DNA from 4 places in the Streptomyces sp. NPDC004610 genome. Region 3 is predicted to be linked to each of the others. Evidence: riboswitches for the same ligand, from Rfam matches in the RefSeq annotation. Region 3 holds a riboswitch; each other region holds the start of a gene.
What was found. A riboswitch is a leader RNA that binds a small molecule or an ion and turns the genes downstream of it on or off. The one in region 3 is predicted to bind cobalamin.
Positions count from the first base shown of each region.

Region 1: it holds a riboswitch for cobalamin, as region 3 does, so the genes downstream of both, ABZX40_RS24680 (prenyltransferase/squalene oxidase repeat-containing protein) here and ABZX40_RS31535 (prenyltransferase/squalene oxidase repeat-containing protein) in region 3, are expected to answer to the same signal.
Region 2: it holds a riboswitch for cobalamin, as region 3 does, so the genes downstream of both, metE (5-methyltetrahydropteroyltriglutamate--homocysteine S-methyltransferase) here and ABZX40_RS31535 (prenyltransferase/squalene oxidase repeat-containing protein) in region 3, are expected to answer to the same signal.
Region 4: it holds a riboswitch for cobalamin, as region 3 does, so the genes downstream of both, ABZX40_RS02345 (ribonucleoside-diphosphate reductase subunit alpha) here and ABZX40_RS31535 (prenyltransferase/squalene oxidase repeat-containing protein) in region 3, are expected to answer to the same signal.

Region 1 is NZ_JBEXLA010000023.1:54,514-57,869, reverse strand. It holds gene ABZX40_RS24685 (SCO2322 family protein) at 1-295, opposite strand, end outside; gene ABZX40_RS24680 (prenyltransferase/squalene oxidase repeat-containing protein) at 292-1,551, opposite strand; cobalamin riboswitch at 1,662-1,798, opposite strand; partial or broken gene ABZX40_RS24675 (MBL fold metallo-hydrolase) at 1,820-2,113, opposite strand; gene ABZX40_RS24670 (TetR family transcriptional regulator) at 2,131-2,781, opposite strand; gene ABZX40_RS24665 (glycosyltransferase family 4 protein) at 3,025-3,356, shown strand, end outside.
Region 2 is NZ_JBEXLA010000015.1:187,174-190,529, forward strand. It holds gene metE (5-methyltetrahydropteroyltriglutamate--homocysteine S-methyltransferase) at 1-1,358, opposite strand, end outside; cobalamin riboswitch at 1,526-1,749, opposite strand; gene ABZX40_RS19170 (cupin domain-containing protein) at 1,835-2,392, opposite strand; gene ABZX40_RS19175 (type III polyketide synthase) at 2,436-3,356, opposite strand, start outside.
Region 3 is NZ_JBEXLA010000035.1:1,099-4,454, reverse strand. It holds gene ABZX40_RS31540 (prenyltransferase/squalene oxidase repeat-containing protein) at 1-1,103, opposite strand, end outside; cobalamin riboswitch at 1,214-1,289, opposite strand; cobalamin riboswitch at 1,383-1,519, shown strand; gene ABZX40_RS31535 (prenyltransferase/squalene oxidase repeat-containing protein) at 1,638-3,356, shown strand, end outside.
Region 4 is NZ_JBEXLA010000002.1:48,620-51,975, forward strand. It holds gene ABZX40_RS02345 (ribonucleoside-diphosphate reductase subunit alpha) at 1-1,689, opposite strand, end outside; cobalamin riboswitch at 1,816-1,972, opposite strand; partial or broken gene ABZX40_RS02350 (GNAT family N-acetyltransferase) at 2,018-2,263, opposite strand; gene ABZX40_RS02355 (GntR family transcriptional regulator) at 2,507-3,265, opposite strand.

The DNA of each region.
Region 1 (3,356 bases), on a different contig from region 3:
CCACCCGCTTCTGGTCCGGCTTCTCGGGGGTCCCGGCGCAGATCGTGGCGAAGTCGGCCGGGCCGCGCGGGGCCGTCGCGTCCTGGGAGTCCTCGCTCACCGCGAAGCGGAAGCCCTGGACGGCGCCGTCGGCGGGGCGGGACAGGGACGGGCCGCGGTCGGCGTAGCTCCAGCGGTCGCCGTCCCGGTCCCAGAACGACCAGTAGCGGTAGCCGGCGGCCTGGGCCTGGCCCGCCGCGCCGGTGAGGGCGAGCAGCAGCGCGGCCAGCAGGAGCGGGGGGAACCGGCGGATCACGGCCGGTCGCCGCGGTTGCGGCCACTGACCAGGAAGCCGATGCCGACGCCCACGACGCCGAAGACGCCGACGTACCACCAGACGCCGAAGGGGGAGTCGTCGTCCTCGGCGGAGGCCGTGGTCTCCTTCTCGACCAGGCGCTTCTCGACCAGGTCGTCGGTCGCCGCCGGGGTCGGGCCGCTGGCGTTGAGACGGTCGATGAGGCCGGTGCCGCCGAACTCCTCGGGGCCGTCGCCGATCGCGTGCGCGGCCAGCACGAGCTGGGCGTGGGCGGCGGGGCCGGACGCGTCGGCCCAGGCGCGCGCGTTGCGCTCCAGCCAGGTCATGGAGGCGCGGGCCTGCTCGCCCTCGCCCAGCGCGGCCAGCGCCACCACGGCGTCGGCGGTGTTGCCGTAGTCCGGCTGGTCCTCGGCGCCGGGGAGGGCGGAGATGAGGTGGTCGTCGTTCCCGGCGAGCGTGGTGGTCAGCCAGGCGGTGGCGTTGGCGGCGGCCTGCGCGGGGGTGGTGGCGTCGGCGCACCCGGCCGTCGCGGGGGTGGCGGTCGTGTCGGGGGCCTCCGCGTTGAGGCCTGTGCCGAGGGCGCCCAGGACGCCGGCCGCGGTGGCGTCGGCGTTGGCGAGCAGGTCGCCGTTCTGCTCGGGCTGGTAGGCGAAGGCGCCGCCGCCCTCCGGGTCGTCGCAGGGGACGCTCAGGGCGAGCAGGGCGTCATAGGGGGACTTGCCGTCCTTGCGGACCTCGGCGGGTCTCTCCCCGGCGGCGGTGAGGGCGCCGACGACCAGGCCGGTGGAGTTGGTGTCGCTGGGGCCGCCGGGGGTGTAGCCCCAGCCGCCGTCCGCGTTCTGCACGGACTTCAGCCAGGTGACGGCCTTGCCGGTGGCGGCCTCGTGGTCGCCGAGTTCGGCGAGGGCCTGGACGGCGGCGGCGGTGCTGTTGGAGTCCAGGGGTGTCTTGCTGTCGCAGGCCGCCGCCGGGTCGGGGCGGAAGGCGGCGAAGCCGCCGTCGGCGCACTGCTGGCCGGCCAGCCAGTCCCCGGCCCGCGCCGCCGGGGTGACGCCCACCGACGACTGGGCCAGCAGCGCCAGCGACTGGCGCCACACACCGTCGTACGTCGGGTCGGCCGTGCCGTACAGGCCCTCCGGGATCGTCACGGAGGAGGGTGAGGATGGGGACGGGTCGGCGGCCTGGGCGAGCGGAGCGGCGACGGCGCCGATCCCGAAGGCGGCGGCGACGACCGCGGCACTGCGGCGGAACAACATGATCGGCGGGAGCCCTTTCCTGTGCGGAGGCGGGCAGCACCGGGCACCCCGGGCGGCTCGGCTCCGTATGCCTCGACGGTGCCGCGCCCGGCGGACGCCGGTGCGCATGAGCCGGTCACTGGTCCGCTGGCGGTGGTCCGGCTGAGAGCCCGGCGGGGCGGGGCTCATACGGTTGCGGGTCGGCGCCGGATTCGCACCGGCTTCCTCGCGTACGGATGTGATGACGACCTGCTCACTCTACCGGGCGCCCCGAACGGCCCATCCCGCCTCACACCGCGACATATGTCACCGGCTCGCCGCCCGCCGCCGTCGGCTCCGCCCGGCCCTGTCCACCAGCCGGCGCAGCTGGGCCTCGGCCTCGGCGACGGCGATGGTGCGGGAGGTGTGCGGGGTGCGCACCCGGGGGTGGTTCCAGTGGCGGTTCCAGGTCATCGGGGTGGCGAGCTGCCAGGGGGTGCGGGGCGCCGGGTTCGGCGGGCAGGGCGAGGAGTTCGCGCAGCCGGGCCTCGTGATGGTCGAGCAGGGAGCGGATCCGGTCGGCGGGGGCGGGGCGGTGGGCTGGGGCGGGGCCCCCGTCGGTCACCGCGTCCGCGGTGCGTCCTCCGGCGACGGCAGGTCGATCAACCGGCACACCGTCTCGATGTCGATCTTCACCTGGGCGATCGACGCGCGGCCCGAGAGCCAGGTGATCAGGGCGGAGTGCCAGGTGTGCTCGATGACGCGGACCGCGGCGAGCTGTTCGGGCGTGGGGCGGTCCAGGCCCATCGCGTCCAGGATGATCGCCGTCGTCTGCCGGGACACCTGGTCGACCTCGGGGGAGACGCTGCGGTCGGCGAAGGTGAGGGCGCGGACCATCGCGTCGGCGAGATGCGGCTCGCGCTGGAGCCCGCGGAAGGCCCGCATCAGGGTCTCCGCCACCCGCTCCGCCGCCGTCTCACCGGCCGGCGGCTTCTTGCGCAGCGTGCCGTGCATATGCTCCAACTGGGCCTGCATCGTCGCCACCAGCAGATGCACCTTGGACGGGAAGTACCGGTACAGCGTGCCCAGCGCCACCTGCGAGGACTCCGCGACCTCCCGCATCTGCACCGCGTCGAACCCACCCCGGCCGGCCAACTGCGCGCTCGCGTGCAGGATGCGGCGGCGCCGCGCCTCCTGCCGCTCGGTCAGCGGCGGCGAGTCGGCTCGCGCGCAACTGGCTTCCACCTTGGTCACCTTGGCTTCCGCAGGCATGGGCACCGTTCCGTGGGTTCCGTGACAGTCCATGAGGAACTGTGAGGAGTGGGGGCGATCAGACAGCATGGCAGGAGCCGGGTCGATCCAGCCCGCCGTGGCGTGAATCACCTGATCCACTTCTCGCCCCGGCACTACCAGCCGGTAGATTCGGAGCCTCTCGGACGATCAAGTCTGAAACTTGTTCTAGATTAGCGTCCCGTGTCGTAGTCTCACCGTCGTGCAGGCAGAAGGGGGCCCGGAGTGACCGCTGAGGCCAGTCGGGAAAGGGCTCATGACGGTCCTGCCGCTGACGGCTCACCACCGCTGCGCATCGCACTCCTCACCTATAAGGGAAACCCGTTCTGCGGCGGCCAGGGCGTCTACGTCCGCCACCTCAGCCGCGAACTCGCCCGCCTCGGCCACCGGGTCGAGGTGATCGGCGCCCAGCCCTACCCGGTGCTCGACCCCGAGGGCGAGCGACTGCGCCTCACCGAACTCCCGAGCCTCGACCTCTACCGCCAGCCCGACCCCTTCCGCACCCCGGGTCGCGGTGAGTACCGGGACTGGATCGACGCCCTCGAAGTCGCCACCAT
Region 2 (3,356 bases), on a different contig from region 3:
GTGGTCTGCGGGAAGGAGCCGATGGTGGTGGTCGGCAGCACGGGCAGGCCCAGGCGGGCGCGCTGCGCGGCGGTCCGGTCGGCGTAGGGGAGGGAGCGGTGGGCGTCGGCGTCGGTGACGGCGGTGGTGCGGGCCCGTACCGCCGGGTCGTGGGTGAGGGGGGAGTTGGTCCGGGAGGCCAGGTCGGCGCGGTTGGCGGCGAGTTGGGCGGCGATGGCGTCGGTGCCCTCGGCGAGGCCCCTGGCCAGGGTGACGATCTCCGCGCTCTTCTGCCGGGCGAACGCCAGCCAGCGCCTGACCTGCGGTGCGATGTCCCGCTCGGCGGAGGCGTCCAGGGGGACGTGGAGGAGGGAGCAGGAGGCGGCCACGTCCACCCGGTCGGCGAGACCGAGCAGGGTGCCCAGGGTGGCGAGGGAGCGGGTGAGGTCGTTGACCCAGATGTTGCGGCCGTTGACGACCCCGGCGACCAGGCGCTTGCCGGGCAGTCCGCCGACCGCCGCGAGGGCGTCCAGATTGGCGGCGGCGGACTCCGTGAAGTCCAGCGCCAGGCCCTCGACGGGGGCCTTGGCCAGGACGGGCAGGGCGTCGCCGAGGCGGTCGAAGTAGGAGGCGACGAGGAGCTTCGGGCGGTCGGTGAGGGCGCCGAGGTCGCGGTAGGCGCGGGCGGCGGCGTTGAGGTCGGCCGGGGTGCGGTCCTGGACCAGGGCGGGTTCGTCCAGCTGCACCCAGTCGGCGCCGGCGGCCCGCAGATCGGCGAGGATCTCGGCGTACACCGGCAGGAGCCGGTCCAGCAGGGTCAGGGGGTCGAAATCGGCGGCCACACCGGGCGCGGGCTTGGCGAGGAGGAGGTAGGTGACCGGGCCGACCAGCACCGGGCGGGCGGTGAGGCCCAGGGCGAGGGCCTCCTTCAGCTCGCCCACCTGCTTGCCGGGGTCGGCGGAGAAGACCGTGTCCGGGCCCAGCTCGGGGACCAGGTAGTGGTAGTTGGTGTCGAACCACTTCGTCATCTCCAGCGGCGCCACGTCCTGCGTGCCGCGCGCCATCGCGAAGTAGCCGTCCAGGGGGTCCGCCGCGACGGCGGCCCGGTGGCGGGCGGGGATCGCGCCGACCATGACGGTGGTGTCGAGGACGTGGTCGTAGTGGGAGAAGTCGCCGGTGGGGACCTCGTGGACCCCGGCGTCGGCGAGCCGGCGCCAGTTGCTCCGGCGGAGTTCGGCGGAGGCGGCCCTCAGGGCGTCGGCGCTGACGCGGCCCTTCCAGTAGCCCTCGACGGCCTTCTTCAGTTCCCGGTGCTGACCCTGGCGGGGGTAGCCGTACACGGTGGCCCGTGCTGCCGCGGCTGCGGGCTTGGTGGTCACGGAGATCTCCTTCGCGAGATGAATCCCTGAGATCCCGGCGACGGGACGGGGGCGCGAAGGGTGACGGAACCGGGCGGCCCGGCCCGTGCGCTGCGGGGCACGGTCGTCCGCCTGACTCTGTACGCCGACCCGCCCGCGAAGGTCACCGGAATGTCCGCGCACGAGTGGTTCGCGCATGGGCGGCTGGCAGGTCTTCGGACTCGCGGGCGCGTCCTGACGAGATCAGGACCCCTACTGGCCGTCGCTTCCCAGGCCCGTTCTCCCGGACCCAGTGCGTATGACGGCGGTCGTTCCCACTCACCGCTGCGGGGCAGTCCCGGATTCCCACCGGGTTCCCTCTTGCGACGCTCCCGCCTGGCGGACGGGGCGAACCAGCTGCGTCGGTCACCCTAGCCGCTCGGACACCGCCCGTACATGACGTCTCACCCGTGCCGCGCCCGGGGGAGCGGGCACGGCACGGGAGCGGGAGGCACCCCCTAGGGCCGGTCCGCCGGGGTGGCGGGCGGGTCGTAGCGCAGCGGGGTGAGCTGCTGGACGTCGTAGCGCAGCCGCAGGGCGGCGATGGCGGAGTGATCGATCTCTCCTTGGGCGGCGAGGATGTCGAGCAGTTCCTCGAAGTACCGCTCGTGCGCCGGGGGCGGGGCGGCCTGGAAGAGCACCCGGGCCGGTTCGGGGCCGGTGTTGGCGAAGGCGTGCGGGCATCCGGGCGGGACGAACAGCAGGGTGCCGGGGCCCGCCCGCACCGCCCGCTCCCCGGCGGCGGACTCCCACTCCCGCCAGTGGTCCGGGGTCCTCACCAGCGGCTCGAAGGCCAGCACCTCCAACTCGCCCTCGATGACGTAGAACAACTCCTCGCTGTGCGTATGGGTGTGGGCGCCCACATCGAAGCCGGGCGGGACGACGACCTCGAAGGTGGAGGCCGCCCGGGAGTGCTCGCCGGTCACCTTGAAGGTGACCCGCTGGGCGGCGACCGCCACGGTCCGCCCCCGGCCGGGCGGCAGGATCAGCGGCCCGGCGGACGCGCCGCCCGTCACCGCGCGCCGGACCCGGTCCCGGGCCGGACGGCCGCGGCCGTCGTCATACCGGGCCCTCCGTGGACACCGCCGCCGGGCCGGGCGCGGGCGCCGGGGTCGGCGTGGGCACCCGCACCGCAGGGGTGGCGCCGTTGCTCGCCGGGCGCGGGGCCTCAGCGGCCGGATCGGTGCGCACCCCCGCACCGGCGCCCTGCTCGGCCGCCGGTTCGGTGCTGTCGGTGGTCCAGCGGCCGAGGGTGATCTCGGCGGTGATGCCGGGCCCGAACCCGGCGATCATCCCCAGCTCCCCCGGCGCGCAGCCGCCCTCCTCGAACAGCCGGCGCAGCGCGTCCAGCACCACCGCGCTGGCGATGTTCCCGTACTCGGCGAGCGTGGCCCGGCTGAAGCGGAACATCTCCGGCGGCACGGCGAGATAGTGGCTCAGATCGTCCAGGATGCGCGGTCCGCCCGCGTGGATCAGATAGAAGCTCTGCGCGCTGGCGTCCCGCCGGTACTGGGCGGCCAGCGAAGTCAGCGCCGGGGCCAGCTGCTCCATGGTGCCGGGCACCCGCCGGTCGAGCATGAAGTGGAAGCCCGTCGGCCGCACCCGGTAGGCGATCCAGTCCTCGCTGTCCGGCACCAGATAGGAGCCGTTCGCCTCCAGCTCGATCCCGGTGCCCCCCATCCCGCGCACCACCGCCGCGGCCACCGCGTCCCCGAACAGCCCGTTGGACAGCATGTTGCCGACCGTCAGATCGGTCGGCTGGTAGCAGAGCGAGCAGAACTCGCAGGCCACGATGAGGGCGTTGGAGCCCGGGTGGGCCATGCAGAAGTCGTGCGCCCGGTTGATGGCGGCGCCCCCCGCCGCGCAGCCGAGCTGGGCGATGGGGATCTGCCGGCAGTCGTAGCGGAAGCCCAGCGCGTTGATCATCCAGGCGGTCAGCGAGGGCATCATGAAGCCCGTGCAGGACACATAGATGATCAC
Region 3 (3,356 bases):
GTGCTCTGGCCCACCCACTGCGGGGCACCGGCGGTGGTGGGGACGGGCGGGGCGGAGGTGAAGCCGCCGCCCGCGACCGCGCGCAGCCCGTCGATGGAGGCGTAGGCGGAGGGGGCGGTGTCGGTGGGGAGGTACTTGAAGCCGCCGCCCGGGTTGAACTGCTGGGCGATGAGGAAGTCCACCGGGGTCTTGCCCAGGGAGGTGAGGAAGTCACCGGTCTGCGGGTTGATGCCGCAGGCGTTGAGGCCGGACACCGCCCAGCCGTTGGAGTCGGTGTTCACCCCGAACATGGCGTTGAAGGCACCGCTGTTCGCGACCAGCTTGCTCTTGAGGAACGCCTTGGCCTGGGTGATGTCGGGGTCGGTGTTCGGGACGCCGGACACGCACAGCGCGGCCATCGCGGCGCCGGTCATGTCGATGTCGCCGGCGGCGGCGAGCTGGGTGGGGTTGCCCTCGGCCTTGCTGTAGTTCCAGCCGCCGTCGTTGTGCTGGTTGGCGCGCAGCCGGGTGACGATCGCGTCCCGCAGCGCCTGCGGGATCCGGACCTGACCGGCCTGGGTCTTCGCCCCGTTCAGGGCGAGTGCCGCGAACACGGTGCCGTTGAAGGTGGCGGAGGGGCCGAAGTAGCCGGGTTCGGCGGTCTGCCAGTAGCGGTAGATCTCGGCGATCAGATTGCGGGAGGCGGAGACGCGGGCCGGGTCGATGCCGGCCGCGTAGGCGTTGAGGGTGGCGCGCTCGTAGTCGGTGACGACGGGGGAGGCGGACGGCCAGCCGCTGGTGGAGAGCAGGGTGCGGTAGACGGTTCTGGCGTTCTTGGTGGTGTCGCCGCCCGGGGTGACGTCCACGGCGGCGGTGCCTGCCGCGGCGAAGGCGCTGAACGCCCACTCGTTGGACAGCCCCGACCCGGCGTAGGAGCCGTCGGCGGCCTGGAGGGTCTTGAGGTAGGCGACCCCGTTGGTCTTGGAGGTGGCGATCTGGGCGGGGGTGGCGGTGGCCGCGGCGGGCAGGGTGGTGAGGGCGAAGGCGCCGAGGGCGGCGGCCGAGGTGAGGGTGAGCCGACGCCGGATGCGGTGGCGGTGGCGGTGGAGGGTGTGCGGGGCCATGGCGTGCTCCTGGGATCAGGGACGCCGACGCCCCGCCCCGGCCGGACGGCCGTGACGGGGAGCCGCCGTCCGGGACGCGTGAACGGGCTGCCGGAAAGTACCGGCCGATTGGGCATTCGGGCTCGGAACGGCCTCCCGCCGTTCCACACCGCTGCGCGTCAGCCCCGGATTCGCACCGGGTTCCCCCACTCGGCAGTGCGGGACGGTACCCGACCCCAGGTGCGGTCGCCATAGGGTCTAAATCACCCCGCACCGGGGTTTCTGCCGCACCTTGACGGCCTTCGCGAACCGTGCTCAAATCCGCCTGATACGCAACGAGTTCCAGGGGAAGCCGGTCGAAGTCCGGCGCTGACCCGCAACCGTAGGCCCGGCCCCGCGCCGGGCGAGCCGGAATGCCTGGAGCGTGATCGAGCAACAGACGCCGTCGCGGACTACGGCGTGGTGCGACCCCTTCCCGCGCGGGTTTCCGGCCCGGCACGGCGAGGGCCTGCCCCACGTTCCCCGTCCCCGCCGGACCGGACGAGGGGGGCCGCGATGCGGACCGGACAGCGAAGAGAGCGGCGGCGGCCCGGATCCACGGGCGCCGACGGTACGGGCGGCGGCAGACCCGGGCCCTGGCCGGCGGCCGGGACGGCGCTGCTGACGCTGGTCGCGGCCTGCGTGACGTTCTTCACCCTCTCCTCCCCCGCCACGGCCGACCCCATCGGCGCGTGCACGGCCACCCGGGGCTCGATCGTCGCCGTCGACTTCGGCCCGTTCGGCGGCTCGGTCGAGCGGGGCTGCGACACCACCCCCACCACCGGCTACGAGCTGCTGCACGAAGGCGGGTTCACCACCGCGGGCACCGGCCACGACGGCCCGGCCTTCATCTGCCGCATCGGCCACGGACGCACCGGCACCCAGTACCCGACCCCGGACAAGGAGTCGTGCGTCCTCACCCCGCCCGCCACCGCCTACTGGTCGTACTGGGTGGCGAAGCCCGGCGACGACGACTGGTCCTACTCGCAGTACGGGGCCATGGACCGGAAGTTGAGCGACGGTGACGTGGACGCCTGGGTGTTCGGCGGCACCGATGTCGGCGGCTCCACCGGCCGTCCCACGTTCTCCCCCGACGACGTACGGGCGGAGGGCGGGTCCACCCCGACGCCGGGTCCGACCCTGACCGGCGCCCCGGGCGCGGTCGATGTGCCGGGCGCCGCCGCCTGGTTGAAGGGCCGTCTCACCGACGGCGAACGGATCGTGGACGAGGGTGCCACCGACCCCAATCACTTCCTGACCGTGCAGACCGCCTACGCGCTGGCCGCCGCCGAGGGGGACAGCCAGGCCCTCGGCAAGGTCACCGACTTCCTGACGTCCACCGCGGGCCCCTTCGCCTACCCCAACGGCACGGACAAGGCGCCCGACGCCACCAACGCGGCCCGGCTGGCGCTGCTCGCCTCGGTCACCGAGCGCGATCCGAGGGACTTCGGCGGCCATGATCTGATCGGCGACCTGGTGGCGCACATCTGCCCGGCGGGCCCCGAGTCCGGGCAGCCCACCCCCGGCTGCTCCGCCAAGGGCGACTTCGGCGACGCCGGGTACACCGACGGCCAGTCCCTCGCCGTGCTGGCCCTGGTGCGCGCCGAGGAGGAGCCGCCCGCCGTCACCGTCGAGCGGCTCGCGCAGCTCCAGTGCCGGGACGGCGGGGTCACCAGCGTGCTGATCCGGCCCGGTGAGAACTGCGACGGCGACGCCGGTACGACCGGTCTGGCCGCCCTGGCGCTGCACGCCGCGGGCGGCCAGGACACCGCCGTCGGCAAGGCCCGCGCCTATCTCGTCAAGAACCAGCGCGCGGACGGTGCCTTCCCCGCCTACACCGGCTCCCCCAGCGCGGGTGTCATCGGCACCGCGTACGCCGCACAGGCGCTGCGCGCGCTCGGGGAGAAGGAGCGGGCGGACGCGGCCGTGGGCTGGCTGTCGCGGGAGCAGACCGGGAGCGGCGGCTTCGGCTTCGAGGAGGCCCAGACCGACCCGCAGCTCTATCCGACCTCGCTGGCCGTCGTCGCCGGGACCGGCAAGAGCCTCGCCGATCTGACGGTCAAGGAGCGCGAGCCGACCGGGACACCCACCGGCGGCCCGGGGACGACGCCCCCGCCGCCCGGCGGGGGACCCGACCTCGCGGCGGGCGTGGCCTATCTCACCAGCGCCGACAATCTGAAGCAGGGCCGCTACTACACCGCCGGACCCGGTACCTCCCGCGCCGACTTCGGGCTG
Region 4 (3,356 bases), on a different contig from region 3:
CGGGCCGACCCGCTCGGCGAGATCGGCGGACGCCTCGTACGCGGCCAGCATGATCCGCTCGGCGATCCGGGTGGACAGCGCCTTCGCCTCCGGCGAGTCGAAGGGCAGCCGCAGCTTGAAGAAGACGTCCTGGAGGCCCATCGCGCCCAGGCCGACCGGCCGCCAGCGGGAGTTGGAGCGGCCCGCCTGCTCGGTCGGGTAGAAGTTGATGTCCACGACCCGGTCGAGGAAGGTCACGGCGGTACGGACGGTCTCGTCCAGCCGCTCCCAGTCGATGTCCCCGGTGGCCTGGTCGACGAAGGCGCCGAGATTGACCGACCCGAGATTGCAGACGGCCGTCTCGCCGTCGTCCGTCACCTCCAGGATCTCCGTGCAGAGATTGGAGGAGTGGACGACCTGGCCGGGCTCGGCGGTCTGGTTGGCGGTGCGGTTGGCGGCGTCCTTGAAGGTCATCCAGCCGTTGCCGGTCTGGGCGAGGGTGCGCATCATGCGCCCGTACAGATCGCGGGCGGGCAGGGTCTTGCGCGCCAGCCCCTTCGCCTCCGCCGCCCGATAGGCCGCGTCGAACTCGTCCCCCCACAGATCCACCAGCTCCGGCACATCCGCCGGGGAGAACAGCGACCAGACGCCGTCGGAGTCGACCCGCCGCATGAACTCGTCCGGCACCCAGTGCGCGAGATTCAGATTGTGGGTACGCCGGGCATCCTCACCGGTGTTGTCGCGCAGCTCCAGGAACTCCTCGATGTCGGAGTGCCAGGTCTCCAGGTACACCGCCGCCGCGCCCTTGCGCCGCCCGCCCTGGTTCACGGCGGCCACCGAGGCGTCCAGCGTCTTCAGGAACGGCACGATCCCGTTGGAGTGCCCGTTGGTGCCCCGGATCAGCGAACCGCGTGACCGGATCCGGGAGTACGACAGCCCGATGCCGCCGGCGTGCTTGGAGAGCCGGGCGACCTGGTGGTAGCGGTCGTAGATGGAGTCCAGCTCGTCCTTGGGGGAGTCGAGGAGGTAGCAGGAGGACATCTGGGGGTGGCGGGTGCCGGAGTTGAAGAGGGTGGGGGAGGAGGGGAGGTAGTCCAGCCGGCTCATCAGCCGGTAGAGGGCCGCCACCTCGTCCAGCGCGCGGACGGTCCCGTCCTCCGCCAGCCCGGCCGCCACCCGCAGCAGGAAGTGCTGGGGGGTCTCGATCACCTTGCGGGTGATGGGGTGGCGCAGCAGGTAGCGGCTGTGCAGGGTGCGCAGCCCGAAGTAGCCGAAGAGGTCGTCGGCGGTCGGATCGATGAGGCCGTCGAGCCGCTCCGCGTACGTCTGTACGAAATCGTGGGTGCGGTCGGCGATCAGGCCCTCGCGGTGACCGGTCGCCACCGACCCGGTGAAGGTGGTGACACCCTGCGAGGCGGCCTCGGCGGCGATGGTGAGGGTCAGCAGCCGGGCGGCCAGCCGGGAGTAGGCGGGGTCCTCGGAGATCAGCCCGGCAGCGGCCTCGGTCGCCAGCTCCCGCAACTCCGCCTCGTCCGCGCGGGCGGAACGGCCCCGCAGCGCGGCGGCGGCCACCCGGCCGGGGTCGGCGTCGGGGAGGTCGGCGGTCAGCGTCGTCAGCGTCCGCAGGAGGGCGGTTCCGGGACCGTCGGGCTCCGTGGCGGTAGCCGCGGGGGTGACTGCTGAAGCCGGGTCTGCTGGCGCGATCGTCACGTGGGGCTCTCCCTCGCTCGGCACGGGGCCTCGGGGAGGGCAGGGGGCGGTGACGCACGAGCGCGGGTACGCGTCGCGTCCACCGGCCCATTCCACGAGGCCCGGACGTCATGGCACCCGGGCCGGGTGGCCGGGCGCACTGTCGGCAGGTCCTCGGACTGGCCATGGCGTGCTGACACGGGGCTGGATGGCACCGCGAATACGCACATGTACACCGTTGCGGGACAGTTCCGGATTCGCACCGGATTCCCCTGCGGCGACAGCGAGCATGAGCATACATGTAGTGCCCGGTCGCCGTGTCACCCCCAGATGTTGTGTCGCGCCGGTTTCACAGTGTCAACTCGTAGGTGAGAAGAGTGAGGTCGTCCAGGTGCGGCACGGGATTCCAGTCCCGGTGCGGGGTACGGACGAAACCGAGCCGTTCGTAGAGGCGGTGGGCGGCGTGCATCCCGCTCTGCGTGGACAGCACGATGCGCTCCGCGCCGGGGCGAGCGATGCAGGCCCGGACGAGGGCCTCACCGATGCCGTGACGCCGGGCTTTGGGCGCGACGGCGAGGATGCGGATCTCGGCCTCGTCGCTCGCGGCGGCGGGCGTCCCGCCGGGTGCGATGAAGATCACGGTGTCGGCGGCTCGGTCGGGAACGCCGGTGCGTGGGGGTGGGATGCCGGGTGCGGGTCGTGGTGGGCTGGTCGCGCAGTTCTCCCCCAGAGGGGGCACCCCCACCCCCAGAGGGGGCACCCCCAGCGCCCCTTAGGGGGGTGGGGGTGCTCGGCGTTCAGAGGGTGGCTGGTTGGGCCCGTGGGCGCCGTCTCCTCGTCAGGACCGGTCGACCCCGAACTCGTACGCGACTTCCCAGCGCACGTTCGGCACGGCGATGTCCGCCGTCTCGATGGGGCGTCCGTCCGTGTCGTAGTAGGTGCGCTCGATCGTGAGCAGCAGGTCGCCGAGGTTGATGCCGAGCAGGTTGGCCTGTTCCTGGGTGGCGCGGCCGGGGCGCGGGATCTCGACGGCGGTGTCGATGACGACACCGAGGGACCGCATGCGCTCGACCACCCCCATGCCCGCGAGCGGACCCATCTCGGGGAGTACGACCGGAGTGCCGTCCGTGATCGCCATGGGCTCCCACGACTCGGAGAGCTGGACCGGCTGACCGTCGCCGAGGAACTCGTACCGTGTGAAGACGCAGAGGTCTCCGGGCTCGATGGCCAGGCGCTCCGCGATGCGTTCCGGGGCGGGGGTGCGGGCGGCGCTGTGCGCCTCCCAGGTGCCGGTCCTGCCCTGCTCCTTCATGTCGGCGCGGAACGGTGAACCGCCACGCCGTTCGCGGTGGCGGGAGCGGACCATACGGAGCCGTGGGCGTGGCTTGCGGACGTACGTCCCTGATCCGGCGCGGCCTTCCAGGAGGCCCTCGATGATCAGGCGGTCGACGGCACGCTGGGTGACGTTCCTGCCCACGCCGTACTCGTCGGCGAGCTGCGCGCGCGAGGGCAGGCGCTCACCGACGGCCCATTCTCCGGCGAGGATGCGGGCGCGCAGGACGTTGGCCAGGTCAAGGTGGGGGGCCTCTTGGGGCATGGTGGCTCTCTGGTTTCCCTTGGCGGTCGGGTAATTCACTCTCGTCGGCTCACGCAAGCGGCGGGCCGGATTCTGTCCCGTGGCTTCCACG